One region of the Lentzea rhizosphaerae genome, then DNA from elsewhere that is predicted to be linked to it. Evidence: predicted binding sites of a transcription regulator. Region 1 holds the regulator's gene; each other region holds the start of a gene.
What was found. Region 1 encodes HspR, which represses chaperone genes until heat shock. Its sites were predicted from a motif close to ANNTTGAGTNNNNNNNACTCAANNT; they were not measured.

Region 1 (6,315 bases):
TGCCGAGGAAGGTGCTGCTCCGGCTGACGAACCCCTGGTCGCCGAGGTCGTGGACGAGGTGGCCGCCGAGCTGAAGACCCAGCTCGACGAGCGCACCGCCGACCTCCAGCGGCTCACCGCCGAGTACGCGAACTACCGCAAGCGGGTGGAACGCGACCGGGAAGCGGTGATCAACAACGCGAAGGCGTCCGTGGCCGCCGAGCTCCTCTCGGTGCTGGACGACGTCGAGAGGGCCGCCGCGCACGGCGACCTGACCGGCGCGTTCAAGGCGGTGGCGGACAAGCTCGTGTCCACGTTGCAGAAGACCGGCCTGGAGCCGTTCGCGCACGAGGGCGAGGCGTTCGACCCGTCGGTGCACGAGGCCGTGCAGCACAGCACGTCCCCGGACGTCGACGGTCCGACCGTCACCGCGGTCCTGCGTCGCGGCTACACGTTCGGCGACAAGCTCGTCCGGCCCGCGCTCGTCGCGGTGACGGACCACGAGCCTGCCGCCGCACCTCAGGCCGAAGAGAACTGACGAGAGGAGGAGACGTCCGGTGAGTGCTAGGGACTGGATCGAAAAGGACTTCTACCGCGAGCTGAGCGTCTCCTCCGACGCGTCGGCGGACGAGATCAAGAAGTCGTACCGCAAGCTCGCCCGCGAGCTGCACCCCGACGCGAACCCCGGCGACGCCAAGGCCGAGGCCCGCTTCAAGGCGGTCTCCGAGGCCTACGGCGTGCTGTCGGACCCCGCCAAGCGCAAGCAGTACGACGAGGCCCGCCGCCTGTTCGCGGGCGGCGGAGGCTTCCCCGGCGGTGGCTTCGGCTCCGGCGGCTTCGACGTGAACGACCTGTTCGGCCGCGCCGCGCAGGGCACCGGTGGCGGCGGCCTGGGCGACCTGCTCGGCGGCCTGTTCAACCGGCGCGGCGGCGGCACCGGTTCCGCGACCCGCCCGCGCCGCGGCGAGGACGTCGAGACCGACGTTCGCATCGACTTCACCGAGGCGGTCCGCGGCGCGACAGTGCCGCTGCGCCTGTCCTCCCCCGCCGCCTGCACCACGTGCAACGGTTCCGGCGCCAAGCCCGGCACCACCCCGCACGTCTGCGCGACGTGCTCGGGCTCCGGCCTGGTGACCCGCTCGCAGGGCGCCTTCGCGTTCAGCGAGCCGTGCCGCGACTGCCGCGGCACCGGCCGGATCATCGACGACCCGTGCCCCGAGTGCGGCGGCGACGGCGTCAGCACCCGCACCCGCACGCTGACCGTGCGCATCCCGTCAGGCGTGGACGACGGCCAGCGAATCCGCCTTGCAGGACAAGGCGAACCGGGCCGGAACGGCGGCCCGTCCGGCGACCTGTTCGTGCGCGTGCACGTGAACCCGCACAGCGTGTTCGGCCGGCAGGGCAACGACCTGACGCTGACGGCCCCGATGACGTTCTCGGAGCTGGCGCTGGGAACGACGTTGACCGTCCCGACCCTGGACGGCAAGGTGACCTTGAAGGTGCCCGCCGGCACCGCCTCCGGGCGAGTGCTGCGGGCCAGGGGCAAGGGCATCACCAAGCGGGACGGCACCTCCGGTGATCTGCTGATCACCCTGGAGGTCGCGGTGCCGAACAACCTTTCCTCCGAGGCCCGCAAGGCCCTGGAGGCGTACGCGGACGTGACGAAGGACCACGACCCGCGCGGTGATCTGAACGCGCTGCTTGAAGGACGGTGAGTTCCGGTGAGTTTTCCGTTCCCTCCTGGGACCGACGAGGACACGCCGTTCTTCGTGATCTCGGTGGCGGCGCAGCTGTCCGGGCTGCACGCGCAGACGTTGCGCTCGTACGACCGGATGGGGCTCGTCTCGCCTGGGCGCACCTCGGGTGGTGGGCGGCGGTACTCGATGCGCGACATCGTGCTGCTGCGTGAGGTGCAACGGTTGTCGCAGGACGAGGGCGTCAATCTCGCTGGGATCAAGCGGATCATCGAGCTCGAGAACCAGGTCGAGGCGTTGCGGTCGCGGGTCGCCGAGCTTCAGCAGGAGTTGGCGCAGGCGTTGGCGGTCGCCGACTCCACGGCTGCCGCCGTGCACGCGTCCTACCGGCGGGACCTGGTCCCGATCCGCCAGGAGACCGCGTTGGTGGTGTGGAAGCCCAAGCCGCGCAAGTGATCTTGCCGGGGGTGCTGATCACGTTGGGTTCTACCGATCAGGTGACCCACTCCCTGTTGGCTTTGAGGCGTCTGCAAGTACCACCAACTCATGATCAAATCGCCTGTAACTACACCCATCCTGTTCGACGGACACCGAACAGGATGGGTGTAGTTACAGGCTTGTTGATGTTGGGTTGGTAGTACTTGCAGACGCCGTGGCCGACAGTGCTGTGGGCGGCAGAGCGCGCGGCGGCGGGGCTGAGGTGATCAGGACTGTTCGGAGTAGAAGCCGGACTCCAGGTCCTCCCGGAGGCTCGGGCCCTTCGGCTCCCAGCCCAGCAACGCCTTCGTGCGCGCACCGGACGTGGGTGCGTCACGTGCCACCATGGTTGCGAGTGGGCCGAAGTGTTCTGCTGGAACGCTTTCGACCGGCACGTTCAGCTTTTGCCCGATGACCTCGGCGATCTCCCGCAGTGTCACGGCTTCCTCGGCTACCGCGTGCAGCACGGAGCCTGCGGGGGCCTTCTCCACGGCTAAGCGGTAGAGCCGTGCTGCGTCGAGGGTGTGCGTTGCCGACCAGCGGTTCGTGCCGTCGCCTGGGTAGCCGGACACGCCGGTGGTGCGGGCGGTTTTGACCAGCAGTGGGATGAAGCCTGCCCTGTCGAGTTCACTGTGGACGGTCGGTGGCAGGACTACGACTGCGCCCCGTAGGTCTGAGGCGTCGATGATGAGGTTCCGCGCGGTGCCTCGGCTGTGGTCGTCGGGGACGCGCTCGTCCTCGGTGGCGGTGTGGCCCAGGCCTGAGTAGGAAAGTGTGCCGCCGGTGCCGATCAGGGCCTTGCCGGTGCCGGACAGTTCGTCGATGAACGCGCGGACCACTGCGAGGTCGGCGGCGGACGCGCCGGCGTAGTCGCCCGCGAACATCTCCTCGTGCTTGAACGCCAGGTGGATCACGGCGTCTGCCTCTGCCGCGCCTTTGCGCAGCCCCTCCAGGTCGTCCAGATCGCCGCGCTGAACGGTGGCGCCCTGCGCTTCCAGCTTGGCGGCCGAGGTGTCTGAGCGGGCCAGGCCGGTTACCTGGTGGCCTGCCTGAAGCAGTTCTGGGACGAGGGCTGAGCCGACGTGGCCGCTGGCGCCCGTGACGAAGACCTTCATGGTTCTCCTCAGAAGTGATGGGACTTGGTCTCATCAACGTAGCAGAGTGATGGGACTTAGTCGCATCACTTAGGATGTGAGCCATGGGTCGATGGGAGCCTGAGGCGCGGGAGCGGTTGATGGTCGCCGCGCTCGACCTGTTCGGTGAGCAGGGCTACGAGAACACCGGCGTGGCTCAGATCGCTGAGCGTGCGGGGCTCACCAAGAGCACGTTCTTCCGGCACTTCCGGGACAAGCGCGAGGTCTTGTTCGGCGGGCAGGACGAGTTGGTCTCGCTGATCGCTGCTGGGATCGAGGGGACGCCTGCGTCTGCCGGGGCGTTGAAGGCGGTCGAGGGGGCGCTTGTGGCCATCGGTGTCACGTTCACCGACTCGCGGCGGGCCAACGGGCCTCGGCGGCTTGCGGTGATTGCGGCCAACGCCGAGTTGCGGGAGCGGGACGCGTTGAAGATGGCCGGGTTCTCCGGCGTGATCAAGGACGGGCTGCTGCTGCGGGGGGTGCAGGAGGTCGAGGCGGCTGTGGCTGCTGAGCTGGGGGTTTTGGCCCTGCGGATCGCCTACGGGCGGTGGCTCGAGGCCGGCGGGGACTTCGCTGACGTCGCCCGCCCGGCGCTCGAGGAGGTGGCTGCCGCGGCTGCCGCGTTAGAGGGTGCTGAGTAGGTCCTCTACCTCGGTGGCGATGCGGTCCAGGGCCTGGTCGTTGTCGTGGGCGGCGATCGCGCGGTCGATCCAGTCGGCGATCAGCGGCATCTGGCCCGGCTTGAGGCCGCGGGTCGTGATGCCTGCCGTGCCCAGGCGGATGCCGGACGGGTCGAACGGCTTGCGGGTGTCGTACGGGACGGCGTTGTAGTTGAGTTCGATGCCCGCTCGGTCCAGGGCTCGGGCCGCGGGTTTGCCGCCGAGGAGCTTCGAGGTCAGGTCGATCAGGATCAGGTGGTTGTCGGTGCCGCCGGACACCAGGTCGAAGCCGCGCTCCAGCAGCGCGTCGGCCAGGGCGCGGGCGTTCGCGACGATCGTGTGCGCGTACTCGCGGAACTCCGGCTGGGCTGCCTCGTGCAGTGCCACGGCGATCGCGGCGGTCGTGTGGTCGTGCGGGCCGCCCTGCAGACCGGGGAACACGGCGCGGTCGATCGCCTTCGCGTGCTCGGCGTCGCAAAGGATCATCGCGCCGCGTGGGCCGCGCAGCGTCTTGTGCGTGGTCGTGGTGACCACCGACGCGTGTCCGACCGGGCTGGGGTGCGCGCCGCCTGCGACGAGGCCGGCGATGTGCGCGATGTCGGCGACCAGGACCGCGTCGATCTCCCTGGCGATCGTGGCGAAGGCCGGGAAGTCGATCGTGCGCGGGATCGCCGTGCCACCGCAGAAGATCACCTTCGGGCGTTCGGCCAGGGCGAGGGCGCGGACCTCGTCCATGTCGACGACGCCGGTGTCCTTGCGGACGTCGTACTGGACCGCGCGGAACCACTTGCCGGTGGCGGACACGCTCCAGCCGTGCGTGAGGTGGCCGCCCATCGGGAGCGACATGCCCATGACGGTGTCGCCCGGCGACAGGAACGCCAGGTACACGGCGAGGTTGGCGGGGGCGCCGGAGAGCGGCTGGACGTTCGCGTGGTCCACGCCGAACAGGGCCTTCGCCCGGTCGATCGCGAGCTGTTCGACCTGGTCGACGACCTGCTGGCCCTCGTAGTACCGCTTGCCGGGGTAGCCCTCGGAGTACTTGTTGGTCAGCACCGAGCCTGTTGCTTCGAGCACGGCGGCGGACACGTCGTTCTCGGACGCGATCATGCGCAGCTTCCGGGCCTGGCGGTCGGCCTCGGCGTTGATCAGCGCGAACACGGCGGGATCTGTCTCAGCGAGCACAGCGCGACTCCACACCGGGCACCCAGGCGTTCGGTGCTCTCGGCAGGTCGCTTCCCGGTGGTCACTTCCACCCTCGGCACGCCAGTCGCGGACGTGCCGAGTTTAGTCCAGCGTGAACGGGTCGTACTTGATCCGGTCGAGAGGAGTTCCGGCGACCAGCATGCGGGACACGGTGGACCTGATCATGGCCGGGCTGCCGCAGACCAGGACGTCGCGGTCCTCCCACGCTCCGTAGCGGGTGACCACGTCGGCCAGACTGCCCTGCTCGACGCCCCGGACACCGGGGTCCGACTCCAGCACCGGCACGACCGTGAGCCACGGGTTCGTGGTCGCGATGCGTTGCAGGTTGTCCAGGTCGTAGAGGTCCTCGCGGGTGCGGCCGCCGTAGAACAGGTGCACGCGGGGGTTCTCGCCGTACTGCGCCATCTCGTCGATGATCGCGTGCATCGGCGCGACACCGGTGCCGCCGGCCACCATCAGGATGTCCGACCCGGACGTGCGGTCGACCGAGAGACGTCCCATCGGCGGACCGATGCGCCAGGTGTCACCGGCCTGCGTGTGGCCGACCACCGAGCGTGACACCCAGCCGCCGTCCACGGACCGGATGTGGAACTCGATGACGCCGTCCTCACGCGGGGCGTTCGCCGGCGAGTAGTACCGCCACAAGCGCTTGCGCTGCGGCGTCTCCACGCTGACGTACTGCCCGGCGCGGTAGCTGACCGGGTGGTCGGGCTGCAGCCGCACGACCGCCAGGTCCCACGAGACGCGCTGGTGCTCCAGCACCGTCGCGTGCCAGTAGGCGGGCCCGTTGTCGGCGTCGGCGGCCTCCTGCATGGCCCGCGCCATCAACGTGTACGCCTCGGCCCAGGCCATCTCGACCTTGGGCGTCCAGGCAGCACCGGCGAACTTCTTCACCGCGGACAGCAGTGCCGTCCCGACCGCTTCGTAGTGGACGTTGATGACACCGAACTTGCGGTGGTCACGGCCCAGCTGGCGGAGGAACGGGATGAGGTCGTCCGGGCGGTCGACCATCTGCACCACGTGCACGAGGGCGCGCAGCAGGCGGCTGCGTTGCACCTCCATGTTCGCGGGGAACATCTCGCGTGTGGCAGGCGAGAGCGAGAAGAGCATGCCGTAGAAGAACTTCGCCACTTCTTCGGCGTGCGGCTCCACCACCGCGAAGCTCTCCCG
Region 2 (6,315 bases), on a different contig from region 1:
CGGAGTGCAGGCCGCGGAACGGGACGCGATGTACGAGGAGCTGCTGGAACGCTTCCAGATCCCCGAGGCGCTGCACGAGTGGTTCCGCACTCCCCCGGCCGACGGTGACCCGTTCCGGGCGGAGATCGACGTGGCGCTGGACCACGTGGGCCGGTTGAAGGACGACGGGCCGTTCGACGGGGCGCCGCCCGTGGATCCGGATTTGCGGCTGACGCCACCCGAGTAGCCGGGTCGGGAAAGGGGTGGCGGACCTTTCTCGAAGTTCGACATCATCGGGCCATGTCCGATGATGCGCCAGGGCAGATCCTTCCGGCGGGCTTCGGGTTCCGGCCGTATCGCGGCGACGAAGACCACGGGCCCATGGCCGCGGTGCGGCTGGGGTGCGCTGAACGGGACCGGATCGACGCCCGCTCGGTTGTGGAGGGGCTCCCGACAGCGGCCGAGATCGCCGAAGCTTCTGCCAAGCTGGAGGAACCGTCCAGGAACCAGATCCTGGTGGTGCGCGACGGGAACGTGGTCGGCTACTCGACGATCCGGTGGTGGCAGGAACGGGACGACACGTGGTTGTACCTGCACCGCGGCCACCTCTTGCCCGAACACCGCGGTCAGGGCATCGGCTCAGTCATGCTGAGCTGGGCCGAAGAGCGGATCCGCCGGCTCGTCGAACAGCACGGAACGGCCCGCACCGCAGTGATCGGCGCGAACGCCGCGGCCTGGGAGCAGGACGCCGCGGCGCTGCTGCTCGCAGCCGGCTACCGACGTGTCTTCAGCCTGGTCGAGCTGGAGCTGCGCGATCTCCAGCAGCTGCCAGAGCCGGGAACCGAACTGCCGGCCGGGATCCGGACAGGGCCGATCGGAACGAGCCATCACCATGCCGCCTGGAGCACGGTCGTCAATTCATATGCGAATACCAGTTGGACTCCGAAGTGGACTTTCCAGGAGTTCGTCGACACTGCTGACCCGGCTTGCTGGCGAGCTGCGTGGAACGGGCAGGACCTGGTCGGCGTCGCCCTCTGCTCCATCCGCCGTCACGACCGCGCTGTGGGCGAGGTCGAAGAGTTGAGCGTCCGGGCGGACCACCGGCGCCTGGGAATCGGCCGGGTCCTGCTGCTGGACGGGCTGCGAAGTCTTCGCGAGCACGGTGCGACGACCGCACGACTGTTCACGGGCACGGCAAATCCGCACCGGTCCTACGACCTCTACGAGAGCGTGGGGTTCCGGCGGCAGAACGAGTACGTCCGTTACCGCAAGCCGCTGGATTGATCGACCGGTCATCTCGGCGCCAACGCCTTGACGGTGCGCGCTAACCTGGGTCCATGACGCGATTTAGCCACCCCCGACCTGCGGCGGTGGCGCGCGCCTGAAACCTTCCCGTTGGTCGGGGGACTCCGCACCCCACCCACGACCAAGAAGACGGGAAGTCCCATGTACCGCACCGATGAACTCCTGCACGCCCTGAACGTCCGCGACCTCACCGATCCCGCGCAGGGCCCGCACGCGATGCAGCACCTGATCGCCGACCTCGAAGCAGCCCTCGACCACCCGAGGCAGGTCCGCCACCACCCGCTCGTCCCGGTCGAGCACAACTACGAACACCTCGGTTATCCGGCCGACGCGATCACCCGGGACGCCCGCTACACCAGGTACGTCAGCGAGACGTGCATGTTGCGCAGCCACACCACGGCGATGATTCCGCCCGCGCTCAAGGACGCCACCCCGGACGTGACGTTGCTGTGCCCCGGTCTCGTCTACCGCCGCGACACGGTCGACCGGCTGCACACCGGCACGCCGCACCAGCTCGACGTCTGGCGGATCTCCAACGAGAGAGAAGAACTGAACGACCTGATCGACCGCGTCGTCACGACACTTCTGCCCGGCAGGCGCTACCGCACGATCGACGCGGAGCACCCGTACACCACGCACGGCAAGCAGATCGACGTCGAGCAGGACGGTCAGTGGGTAGAGATCGGTGAGTGCGGGCTGGCGGCGCGGCACGTGTTGAAGCACCACCCGCACGGGCTGGCGATGGGGCTCGGACTGGACCGGATTCTGATGCTGCGCAAGGGAATCCCCGACATCCGCCTGTTGCGCAACGAGGATCCGCGCATCGCGACCCAGATGCTGGACCTCACCGAGTACCGGCCGATCTCACGTCATCCGGCCGCCATCAGGGACATCTCGGTCATGGCGAGCGCGAACGACGACGTCGAGACGCTGGGCGACCGGATCCGTGCGCTCGTGCCGGAGGACGTGGTCGAGGAGATCGAGATCCTGAGCGAAACCAGGACCGAAGACCTGCCCGCGCACGTCCAGAAACGCCTGGAAGCCTTGCCGGGCCAGAAGAACGTGCTCATCCGCGTGACGATGAGGGCGCCGGAGCGCACCCTCACCGACCGCGAGACGAACGAGATCCGCGACCGCCTGCTTCAGGGCTTGCGGGCGACGGCGCCGTAGATGCCCGTGTGGTCCTCGAAGGAGTCCGGGCGCCACTCGTCCACCGTGACGATGCCCGGCTCCAGCAGGTCCAGGCCCTCGAAGAACCTGCTCACCTCGGCGTGCGTGCGGATGGCGAGCTTGTTGTCCGAGTTGCTGTAGATCTGCGCGACCTGCTTGGCCTCCGCGGCCTCCTGCTCGGTGAGGCTGTCCCAGGTGGCGTGGGTGATGGCCAGGTACGAGCCGGACGGGAGGTCCGCCATGTACTCGGCGACCGCGGCGTACGGGTCGTCGGAGTCGGGGACGAAGTGCAGCGCGGCGATGATCAGGACGCCGACGGGGCGGGAGAAGTCGAGCGTCTCGCGGGCGCCTGCCAGCACCGCGGAGGTCGCGCGCAGGTCGGCGAGGATCGCGGTGGCGTTCGGGTTGTCGGCCAGCAGGGCGTTGCTGTGCGAGACGGCGACCGGCTCGTAGTCGACGTAGACCACGCGCGCGGACGGGTTGGCCTGCTGGGCGATCTCGTGGACGTTGCCCACGGTCGGGATGCCGGAGCCCAGGTCGAGGAACTGGTCCACGCCCTCGGCGGAAAGGTGGCGGACGACCCTGCGCAGGAACGAGCGGTTCGCCTGGGCGCTCTGGGCGATGCCAGGGAAGATCTGCTCCACCTGCTTGGCGGCGGCGCGGTCGGCTTCGAAGTTGTGCGAGCCGCCCAGGTAGTAGTCGTACATCCGCGCGACGCTCGGGCGCGTGACGTCGACCGTGGACGGGACCCACTTCAGCTCTTCCATCACGCGCGCATCCTCGCCCGTGCGCACACGAGTGTCCACCGCCACACGCGCGACCCACGATCGTGTTGCAGGTCGGGGGCCGCTCGCTGACAGCGAACACCAGAGGGGAACACCACTACGCTCCAGTTGGTTGAGCGATACAGACTCAACTTTGGAGGATGACGAGATGGGCGAAACCCTGGCCCTGCCGGTACTGCCGCTGGACGACGTCGTGGTGCTCCCCGGCATGGTGGTGCCGATCCGCATCTCCGGTGCAGACGCGAGCGCCGAGGCCCGTGCGGCCGTAGACGCGGCCACGACCGCAGCAAATCATCAAGTGCTGCTCGTCCCGCGGCTGGACGGGAAGTACGCCTCGGTCGGCACACTGGCCGAGATCGAGCAGGTCGGTCGTCTGCCCGGTGGCGAGCGCGCCGCCGTCGTGCGCGGCACCAAGCGCGTGCGCATCGGCACGGGCACCACGGGGCCGGGTGCGGCGCTGTGGGTGAACGCGACGGTCGCGGACGAGTCCGAGATCACCGACCGCACCCGTGAGCTCGCGAAGCAGTACCGCGCGCTCGTCACGAACATCCTGCAGACGCGCGGCGCGTGGCAGATGGTCGACTCGGTGCAGCAGATCAGCGACCCGTCGGCGCTGGCCGACCTCGCCGGTTACGCCTCCTACCTCGACGAGAAGCAGAAGATCTGGCTGCTGGAGACGTCCGACGTCACCACCCGGCTGGAGAAGCTGGTCGAGTGGGGTCAGGCGCACCTGACCGAGCTCGACGTCAACGAGACGATCGCGAAGGACGTCAAGGAAGGCGTCGAGAAGCAGCAGCGGGAGTTCCTGCTGCGCCAGCAGATGGCCGCGATCCGCAAGGAGCTGGCCGAGCTCGACGGCAAGCCCGCCACCGAGCAGGAGGACTACCGGGCGCGCGTCGAGGCCGCCGAACTGCCGGAGAAGGTCCTCAAGGCCGCCCTGGCCGAGGTCGACAAGCTGGAGCGCACTTCCGAGCAGTCGCCTGAGGTCGGCTGGATCCGGACGTGGCTCGACACCGTCCTCGAGATGCCGTGGAACGAGCGGACCGAGGACGCCTACGACATCAAGGCCGCCCGCGAGGTCCTCGACGCGGACCACGCCGGCCTGGACGACGTGAAGCAGCGCATCACCGAGTACCTGGCCGTCCGCAAGCGTCGTGCCGACCGCGGCATGGGTGTCGTCGGCGGACGTCGTTCCGGTGCCGTGCTGGCCCTCGTCGGTCCTCCCGGCGTCGGCAAGACCTCGCTCGGCGAGTCCGTGGCACGCGCGATGGGCCGCAAGTTCGTCCGCGTGGCGCTCGGTGGCGTCCGCGACGAGGCCGAGATCCGCGGTCACCGCCGCACGTACGTCGGTGCGCTGCCGGGCCGGATCGTCCGCGCGATCAGCGAAGCCGGTTCGATGAACCCGGTCGTGCTGCTCGACGAGATCGACAAGGTCGGCTCCGACTACCGCGGCGACCCCACGGCGGCGTTGCTCGAGGTGCTGGACCCGGCGCAGAACCACACGTTCCGCGACCACTACCTGGAGGTCGAGCTCGACCTCTCGGACGTCGTGTTCCTCGCGACCGCGAACGTGCTGGAGTCGATCCCCGCGCCGTTGCTCGACCGCATGGAACTGGTGCAGCTCGACGGCTACACCGAGGACGAGAAGGTCACGATCGCGAGCGACCACCTGCTGCCGCGCCAGGTCGAACGCGCCGGCCTCGCGTCTGAGGACGTCACGTTCGACAAGCCCGCGCTGCACCAGCTGGCGAGCGAGTACACGCGGGAAGCCGGTGTGCGGCAGCTGGAACGGGCCCTCGCGCGCATCCTGCGCAAGGTGACCGCGAAGGTGGCGCTCGGCGAGTCCGAGCTGCCGATCACCGTCGACCAGCCGTCGCTGAAGTCGTACCTGGGAAGCCCGAAGAACACGCCCGAGTCGGCCGAACGCACCTCGGTTCCCGGCGTGGCAACGGGTCTGGCCGTCACGGGCGTCGGCGGTGACGTCCTGTTCATCGAGGCCTCGCTGGCCCCGAAGGACACCGGCTCGACCGGCGTCACGCTGACCGGCCAGCTTGGCGACGTGATGAAGGAGTCCGCGCAGATCGCGTTGTCGTACCTGCGTTCGCACGACGACAAGGCCGCGGCACTGGCCGACCGGGGTGTGCACATCCACGTCCCGGCGGGCGCGGTGCCGAAGGACGGCCCGTCCGCGGGCGTCACGATGACGACGGCGCTCGCGTCCCTGCTGTCCGGCCGCCCGGTGCGCTCGGACGTGGCAATGACGGGCGAGATCTCGTTGACCGGCAGGGTCCTGCCGATCGGCGGCGTGAAGCAGAAGCTGCTCGCCGCGCACCGTGCGGGCATCACGACCGTGCTGCTGCCTCAGCGCAACGAGCCCGATCTGGACGACGTGCCGGAGTCGGTGCGTGAGCAGCTGACCGTGCACTTCGTCTCGGACGTGGCAGAGGTCCTGGAGCACGCGCTCTCGAAGGAGACCGTCGCGACCGTTGCGGCGTAACGGTTCCCGGCAAGACCCCTCGTGGGGGCAGTAGCGGCGACTACTGCCCCCACGAGGCTTTTCGCTGCTAGAGACCGATGTCGATGACGACCCTGTTCGGGTTTGTCAGCGTGAAGACCCGGTGCCACGAGCTGGTGTTGGTGTACCCGACGGCAACGGTGAGCACCGCTTCGAAGTCGCACGTCAGCGCGACCCTGCGGACGTTGTTGAGGTTGGGCGGCGTGAAGTTCCGCGGCCCGGTGTAGGTGGGATTCCCGTTGTCGTCGTGCGCGGCGGCACCGAACATGACCACTTCGAGGATCTCGTTGCTGCCCGGCATGGACACCGGGTTGCCGGACCCGCAGTCCGACACGCCGGAGACCTCGCGGAGCCGGTACTCGGCGGGCAGGCCGGACATGTCCAGCACGATCCGGTTGTAGTCGGTGTGCAGGCCGGTCCGGATGTTCGACAGCGTCGGCGTGGTCTGCGCAGACGCCATCGGGACAAACGTGAAGACCGCGAGCACTGCCAGAAGCAACGCGGCCAAGCGTCTGTTCCTCATCATTGGCCCCCTCTCAGGGCGACTCGATGAAAGAACAG
Region 3 (6,315 bases), 940 kb from region 1:
TCGGGTACAGCTCCGGCGCGAGCGCGTACAGCGCCGGGATCGCGATCTGGATCAGCGCCCCGTAGAGCGTGATCCACGCCTTCGCGGCCGTGTCGACGTTGATCTGCACCGCGAACATGACCAGGGCCACCGACGCGAGCGGCGCCGTCACCGCGATGACCCACTTGCGCCCGAACACGTCCACCAGCCAGGCGCTGATCAGCGCGGCCACCACGCCGACCGCCACGGTGCCCGTCGTGACCATGAACGCCGCGTACGTCCCGTACCCCTGCGCCTTGAGGATGCTCGGCAGCCACGTGACGGCGCCGTAGTACAGCAGGAAGACGGCGAGGAACATCAGCCACATCGCGCCGGTGCGCCGAGGGTCGAACCGCCAGATCTCTTTGAGCTGCGAGAACATCGTCCTGGGGGAGAGGCGCTGGAGCTGTTTGGGGTCGGGAAGCCGCCAGTCCTCCCGCGGCGCTCCGGTCTTGGCCACCAGGTCGTCGATGACCTTCTTGGCCTCTTCGGGGCGCCCCTTGGCGACCAGGAACATCGGCGACTCGGGAACGCTGCGCCGGATCCAGAACAGCAGCAGCGCGGGCAGCACCATCGTGAGCATCAGGAGCCGCCAGCTGCCCAGACCGGCGAGAAAGGCCGCGGTCAGCCCGCACAGCGTCGCACCGAGCGGCCAGAACCCGTCCATGGCCGCCAGCACCCTGCCTCTGACCTTCGCGGGCGTGAACTCGCCGACCAGCGCGAAGTCCACCGGGATGCACCCGCCGAGCCCGACGCCGGCGAGGAACCGGAACACGCAGAACGTCACGAAGTCCTGCGACGCCGCGCCCGCCACCGTGAACAGCGAGAACATCAGGATCGTGAGGCTGAACGCCTTCTTGCGCCCGATGGTGTCCGCAATCGCACCCCACGCGAACGCGCCGACCGCCATCCCGATCAGGTTGGCGGTGCCGACCCACCCGCGTTCGCCGAGGCTGAGTCCCCACTCCGCGCTGACCAGCGGGATCAGAAAGGCGTTGAGCGTGACGTCCCAGGCGTCGAACAGGAACCCGAGCCCGCCGATGATGAAGATCGTCCCCTGCGCCCGCCACCGCCACGGCAGGCTCTGCACGACCTGATCGCCGGTCCTCATGCGCCCAGTGTGGGGCAACGCGCTACTGCCTGGGGCCCGCAAACGCTTGTTCCCGCAACGCCCCGTCCGCGCTCTCACCGAACACCCGAGCGTCCGTGTGCTGGTCACCGGCGGGCTGCTGCCGTGCGGCCCGCGTTACGGTCCGCGTCCGCACCTGCGGCAACGCCCCGTCGTGGTACCGCTGCACCCAGTCGACCAGGTGCTCGCGGGTGAGGCACCGCAGGTCCCACAACTTCCCGGCGTCGGCCGCGCTCACCAGCGCCCTGAGGCGCACGAAACCCTGGGTCGCGGACGTCACCTGCAACACGGACACCCGCCCGTCCCACAGGTCGCTGCCCTCCAGCATGGACCGCATCTCCTGCCGCATCGCCTCGACCGGCACCGTCCAGTCCAGATCGAGCTCGACGGTCCCCAGCAGCGCGGACTGCGTGCGCGTCCAGTTCTCGAACGGCGTCTTGAGGAAGTAGGAGGTCGGCAGCACGAGCCGCCGGTCGTCCCACAGGTGCAGCACCACGTACGTCAGCGTGATGTCCTCGACCCGCCCCCACTCGCCTTCGACCACGACGACGTCGTCGAGCCGCACGGCGTCGCTGAACGCGATCTGCATCCCCGAGATCACGTTGCCCAGCAACGACTGCGCCGCCAACGCCGCCACTGCACCGATCACAGCCGCACTGGCCAGCACGGTCGACCCGACGGCCCGAGCCCCGGGAAAGGTCATCAGGATGGCCCCGACCGCCAGCACGCCGATGATCACCAGCGCCAGCCGCCGCACGAGCGTGACCTGCGTGTGCACGCGCCGCGCGTGCCGGTTGTCCGTGACGTCCGTGCGAATCCGCGACAGCGAGATGTCCACGAGCGTGCTGATGAGAGCTGAAAGCAGCCACGCACCGGCCAGGATCAACGCGATGCCCAGCGCGTGCAGGGCGATGGGGGCGTCGACCGGGTAGGCGCTCAGGCTTATCTGGGCGGCCAGCAACGCTCCGAACACCTGGCCCGGCCGGTACATCTTCCCGCTGTGGGTGAAGCGGCGCACCAGCCGGTGGATCACCTCCACCGCGAGCAGTGCGAAGGCCACGGAACAGCCCATGACGACGAACAGCACGTTCCCTCCTTCCGGTATCGGGACGGGGTACCCGGCGTCTGGGGACCGGAACACCATGAGCCGGGTCACGGAGAACAGCGTTGCCATCCAGGTTTGAGTCACTTAGACTCAAACCATGCTCACGACAGCCGAGGCCCTGGAACTGGTGGAACGCGCCGCGTCAGCCGAAGCGCTCTTCGGCCCGCGCACCACCGATCCGGCCAGGAGCAGGCAGGCGCGACGCCTGTACCACGCGCTGGCCTCGGTGCTGCACCCCGACGTGGTCGGACCGCACGACACGAGGGCGCACGCGGCGTCGGCCGAGCTGACCCGCCTGCACCACGAGTGGGTGCACGGCGCGGTCGTCGAGTTGAGGACGAAGACCGGCGTGTACCGCATCGGGGAACCGTTCGCGGTCGGCAGCATCGCCAACCTGTACGAGGCGGACGGTCCGCACGTGGTCAAGGTGGTGCGCGACCCGGCCCTCAACCCGTTGCTGCACGGCGAATGGCTGGCGCTGAGGGCGTTGGAGTCCTTCACCGACCGGAACCAGTGGTTGCGCCCGTTCTACCCGCGGTTGCTCGACACGTCGGGCGCCGTCGCCAAGGGTTCGCGCGCCTTCACGGTGCTCGAACCCCTGCTTGACGGCTTCGTGACGCTCGCGGACGTCCGGCGCGCGTTCCCGGACGGCCTGGACGGCCGGGACTACGCGTGGATGCATCGCAGGTTGCTCAAAGCGCTGGCCGGCGCGCACCAGATCGGGCTGGTGCACGGGGCCGTCACCGCCGAGAACGTCATGGTGCACCCGGAACAGCACGGCATCGTGCTGGCCGGCTGGTCGTTCGCCGTCGAGGAGGGACAACGGCTCCTCGCGACGAGCCGCACCATCTCCTATCCGCCGGAAGTCGTTGCGCAGCAACCGGTCACGGCTGCGACGGACGTCCACATGGCACACACGCTGATGCTCGACCTCCTGGGGGACGGCGAACACCGGCAGCGAGCCTTCGCTCGCGGGTGCCTGCAGGAACACCAGGAACGGCGGCCCGACGTCGTCGACCTGATCGAGGAGTACGACGACCTCCTCGAAGACCTCTACGGCGCACGGCGCTTCCGCCCGTTCGCCCTTCCTCAGACAGGAGAATGACCATGGGACACGGCAGGTGGGACGACAACGCCTACGCCGCGGCGAAGACCTTCCGCGCGGCCAAGGGCATCGCGGACTTCGGCTACACCGCGTCGATGAAGTCGACGCCCGCCGCGAGCTGGAAGGCCGCGCCGTCGCTGGACCCGCTGGGCGTGGGGTTCCGCGAGTGCCGCGACTCGCCCGACCACGCCGACTCGACACCGATCGCGGTGCTGTTCGACGTGACCGGGTCGATGGGCGCGGTGCCGCGGATCATGCAGGGCAAGCTCGGCAAGCTGCACGGGTTGTTGCAGCGCAAGGGATACCTCGCCGACCCGCAGGTGATGTTCGGCGGCATCGGTGACGCCGACAGCGACCGCGTGCCGCTGCAGGTCGGGCAGTTCGAGTCGGACAACCGCATGGACGAGCAGCTGCGGGACATCTTCCTCGAAGGCAACGGTGGTGGGCAGAAGAGCGAGTCGTACGAGCTGGCGGCGTACTTCATCGCGCGGCACGTCGTCACCGACGCCTGGCAGAAGCGCGGCCGCAAGGGCTACCTGTTCATCATCGGCGACGAGCTGAACAAACCGCGGCTGGAGGCCAGGCACATCCGCCGCGTCATCGGTGACGAGGTCAACCAGGACATCGACCCGGTGTCGGTGTACCGCGAGCTCGCCCGCAAGTGGCACGTGTACTTCATCCTGCCGAACCAGTCGTCTTACTTCCACGACGACAGCATCGGTGAGCACTGGCGTTCGATCCTCGGGCAGAACTTCCTCAAGCTCGACGACCCCGGCGCGGTGTGCGAGCTGATCGCCGCGACGATCGGCGTCGAGGAGAGCGTGGTCGATCTCGGCCAGGCCCTGGTGGACCTCGCCGAGATCGGCTCGGTCGCCGAGAGCGAGGCCGTCGGCAAGGCGCTGGCCACGGTCGGCGCGCGCTCGCTGACGGCGTCGGGCGCCCCGCTGAGCATCGACGGCCCTGACGACGTGGCGCTCACGTGATGAGCGGGGAGCACGTCATCGTGGTCGGGCTGGGGTTCGGCGACGAGGGCAAGGGAGCGGTGGTCGACGCGCTGTGCGCGGACGGGCCGGTGTCGGCGGTCGTGCGGTTCAACGGGGGAGCGCAGGCCGCGCACAACGTGGTCGTCGACGGCCGGCACCACACGTTCAGCCAGTTCGGGTCCGGCACGCTCGCGGGTGTGCCGACCTGGCTCTCCCGTCACGTGCTCGTCGAGCCGATCGCCCTCGCGACCGAGTCGCGCGAGCTGGAGGCCATCGGTGTCGCCGACCCGCTCTCGCTGCTGTCGGTCGACGCCGGTGCCCTGCTCACGACGCCGTTCCACGTGGCCGCGAACCGGGCGCGGGAGACCGCCAGGGGCGCCGACCGGCACGGGTCGTGCGGGAAGGGGATCGGGGAGACCGTCTGGTACGGGCTCCTCGGCGACCGGGGGGCGGTGCGGGGCGAGGTGGTCGAGGAGCAGCAGGTGCTCGGCGACCCCGGCCCCGCACCGAGGGTCGGCGACTGCCTGGATCCGCGGGCGCTGCGGCGGAAGCTGGACGTGCTCGCCCGGTTCTACGAGCCGCTGACCGGTGAGGTCGGCGGCGTGGACGACCTCGTCGCGCTCTACACCTCGTTCGCGGACGCGGTTCGGATCACGACCGGTGACGAGGCCGGGCGGCTCGCCGACACCGGACGGCTCGTCTTCGAGGGCGCGCAGGGCGTCCTGCTCGACGAGACCCACGGCTTCCACCCGCACACGACGTGGTCCACGGTCACGCCACGCAACGCGCGGGAGCTGCTCGCCGGTCGTCCCGCCCGCGTGATCGGCGTGACCAGGACGTACCAGACGCGGCACGGCGCGGGCCCGTTGCCGACGGAGGACCCGGCCCTGCTCGAGCGGTTCCCGGAAGCGCACAACGGCACGGGGGAGTTCCAGGACGCGTGGCGGGCGGGGCACCTGGACGCCGATCTGCTGCGCTACTCGGTGCGGTGCTGCGGTGGGATCGACGGCCTGGCCGTGACCCACCTGGACGCCCGCGATCTGCTGGTCGCCACCGGACCGCTCCTGGAACAGATGCCGGAACCGCTGACGTACCTGGAAGATCTGCTCGGCGTCGAGGTGCTGGTGACCGGGGCGGGCCCGTCCAGGGCGGACTACGTGGTGCGGGAGAATTCACGACATGATCGAGTCGACGCTGGTGTCGGTGGACGTGATCGTGCTCCGGTTTGATCCGCAGGCGCGCGCGGTGCTCGTGGGGGTGGCGCCGCGCGCACACGAGCCGTTCGCCGGCGAGTTGGCGCTTCCCGGTGTCCTGCTGGGCAAGGGCGAACGGCTGCGCGACGCGACCACGAGGGCCGTCACGGGGAAGCTCGGTCTCGCCGAGGAGTCGGTGACGGCGACCGGGCAGCTCGCCACGTTCGACGAGCCGTCGCGTGACCCGCGCGGCCCGACGCTGTCGATCGCGTTGTGGGCCACCGTGACCCGCCCGACCGGTGACCTGGCCGTCTGGAGCAGGGTGGACGAGGTGCCGCCGCTGGCCTTCGACCACGACCGGATCGTCGCCGACTGCCGGCCGTTGCTGGCGGACAAGCTCTGGCGCGACGTGCCGTTCAGCGCGGGTCTGCTGGGGCCCGAGTTCACGACGGCGCAGGCACTCGACGTGACGGAGTCGCTGACCGGCGACCGGCCCTACCCTGCCAACCTGGGGCGCACGATGGACCGCGTGCCCGGCCTCGAACGCACCAGCGAGCACGCCGCGGCGCTGCCCAAGGGAGGCCGCCCGCCGTTGGTGTGGAAGTGGACCCGCTAAAGCGGTTGAACGGTCAGGGTGTCACGACGAACTGGTAACCATGTTCGAGACCGGTCGCGGCCCGTGCTGCCTTTGGCGCGAAAAGCACGTTCGGGCCATCTATCGGCCCGAACGTGCTTTTCGCGCCATTCAACAAGGGGTGACACGCTGTGTGCACCCTGACCGT

Region 2: a site for HspR is predicted at 3,349-3,373, ahead of lon (endopeptidase La). Genes of this name have one in related genera too.
Region 3: a site for HspR is predicted at 2,325-2,349, ahead of ACFOWZ_RS08610 (adenylate cyclase). Genes of this name have one in related genera too.

The regions. Positions count from the first base shown of each region.
Region 1 covers NZ_JBHRZI010000011.1:1,203,506-1,209,820, reverse strand. Annotated here, with positions in the region: gene grpE (nucleotide exchange factor GrpE) at 1-517, shown strand, start outside; gene dnaJ (molecular chaperone DnaJ) at 537-1,694, shown strand; gene ACFOWZ_RS13530 (heat shock protein transcriptional repressor HspR) at 1,701-2,129, shown strand; gene ACFOWZ_RS13525 (SDR family oxidoreductase) at 2,378-3,265, opposite strand; gene ACFOWZ_RS13520 (TetR/AcrR family transcriptional regulator) at 3,349-3,924, shown strand; gene ACFOWZ_RS13515 (serine hydroxymethyltransferase) at 3,907-5,124, opposite strand; ZMP/ZTP riboswitch at 5,138-5,223, opposite strand; gene ACFOWZ_RS13510 (FAD-binding oxidoreductase) at 5,227-6,315, opposite strand, start outside.
Region 2 covers NZ_JBHRZI010000015.1:395,397-401,711, forward strand. Annotated here, with positions in the region: gene ACFOWZ_RS18800 (patatin) at 1-226, shown strand, start outside; gene ACFOWZ_RS18805 (GNAT family N-acetyltransferase) at 280-1,263, shown strand; gene srmL (PheS-related mystery ligase SrmL) at 1,426-2,454, shown strand; gene ACFOWZ_RS18815 (SAM-dependent methyltransferase) at 2,427-3,221, opposite strand; gene lon (endopeptidase La) at 3,388-5,736, shown strand; gene ACFOWZ_RS18825 (AMIN-like domain-containing (lipo)protein) at 5,804-6,214, opposite strand.
Region 3 covers NZ_JBHRZI010000011.1:264,112-270,426, reverse strand. Annotated here, with positions in the region: gene ACFOWZ_RS08620 (MFS transporter) at 1-1,129, opposite strand, end outside; gene ACFOWZ_RS08615 (mechanosensitive ion channel family protein) at 1,152-2,234, opposite strand; gene ACFOWZ_RS08610 (adenylate cyclase) at 2,350-3,357, shown strand; gene ACFOWZ_RS08605 (hypothetical protein) at 3,360-4,340, shown strand; gene ACFOWZ_RS08600 (adenylosuccinate synthetase) at 4,340-5,569, shown strand; gene ACFOWZ_RS08595 (NUDIX hydrolase) at 5,520-6,149, shown strand.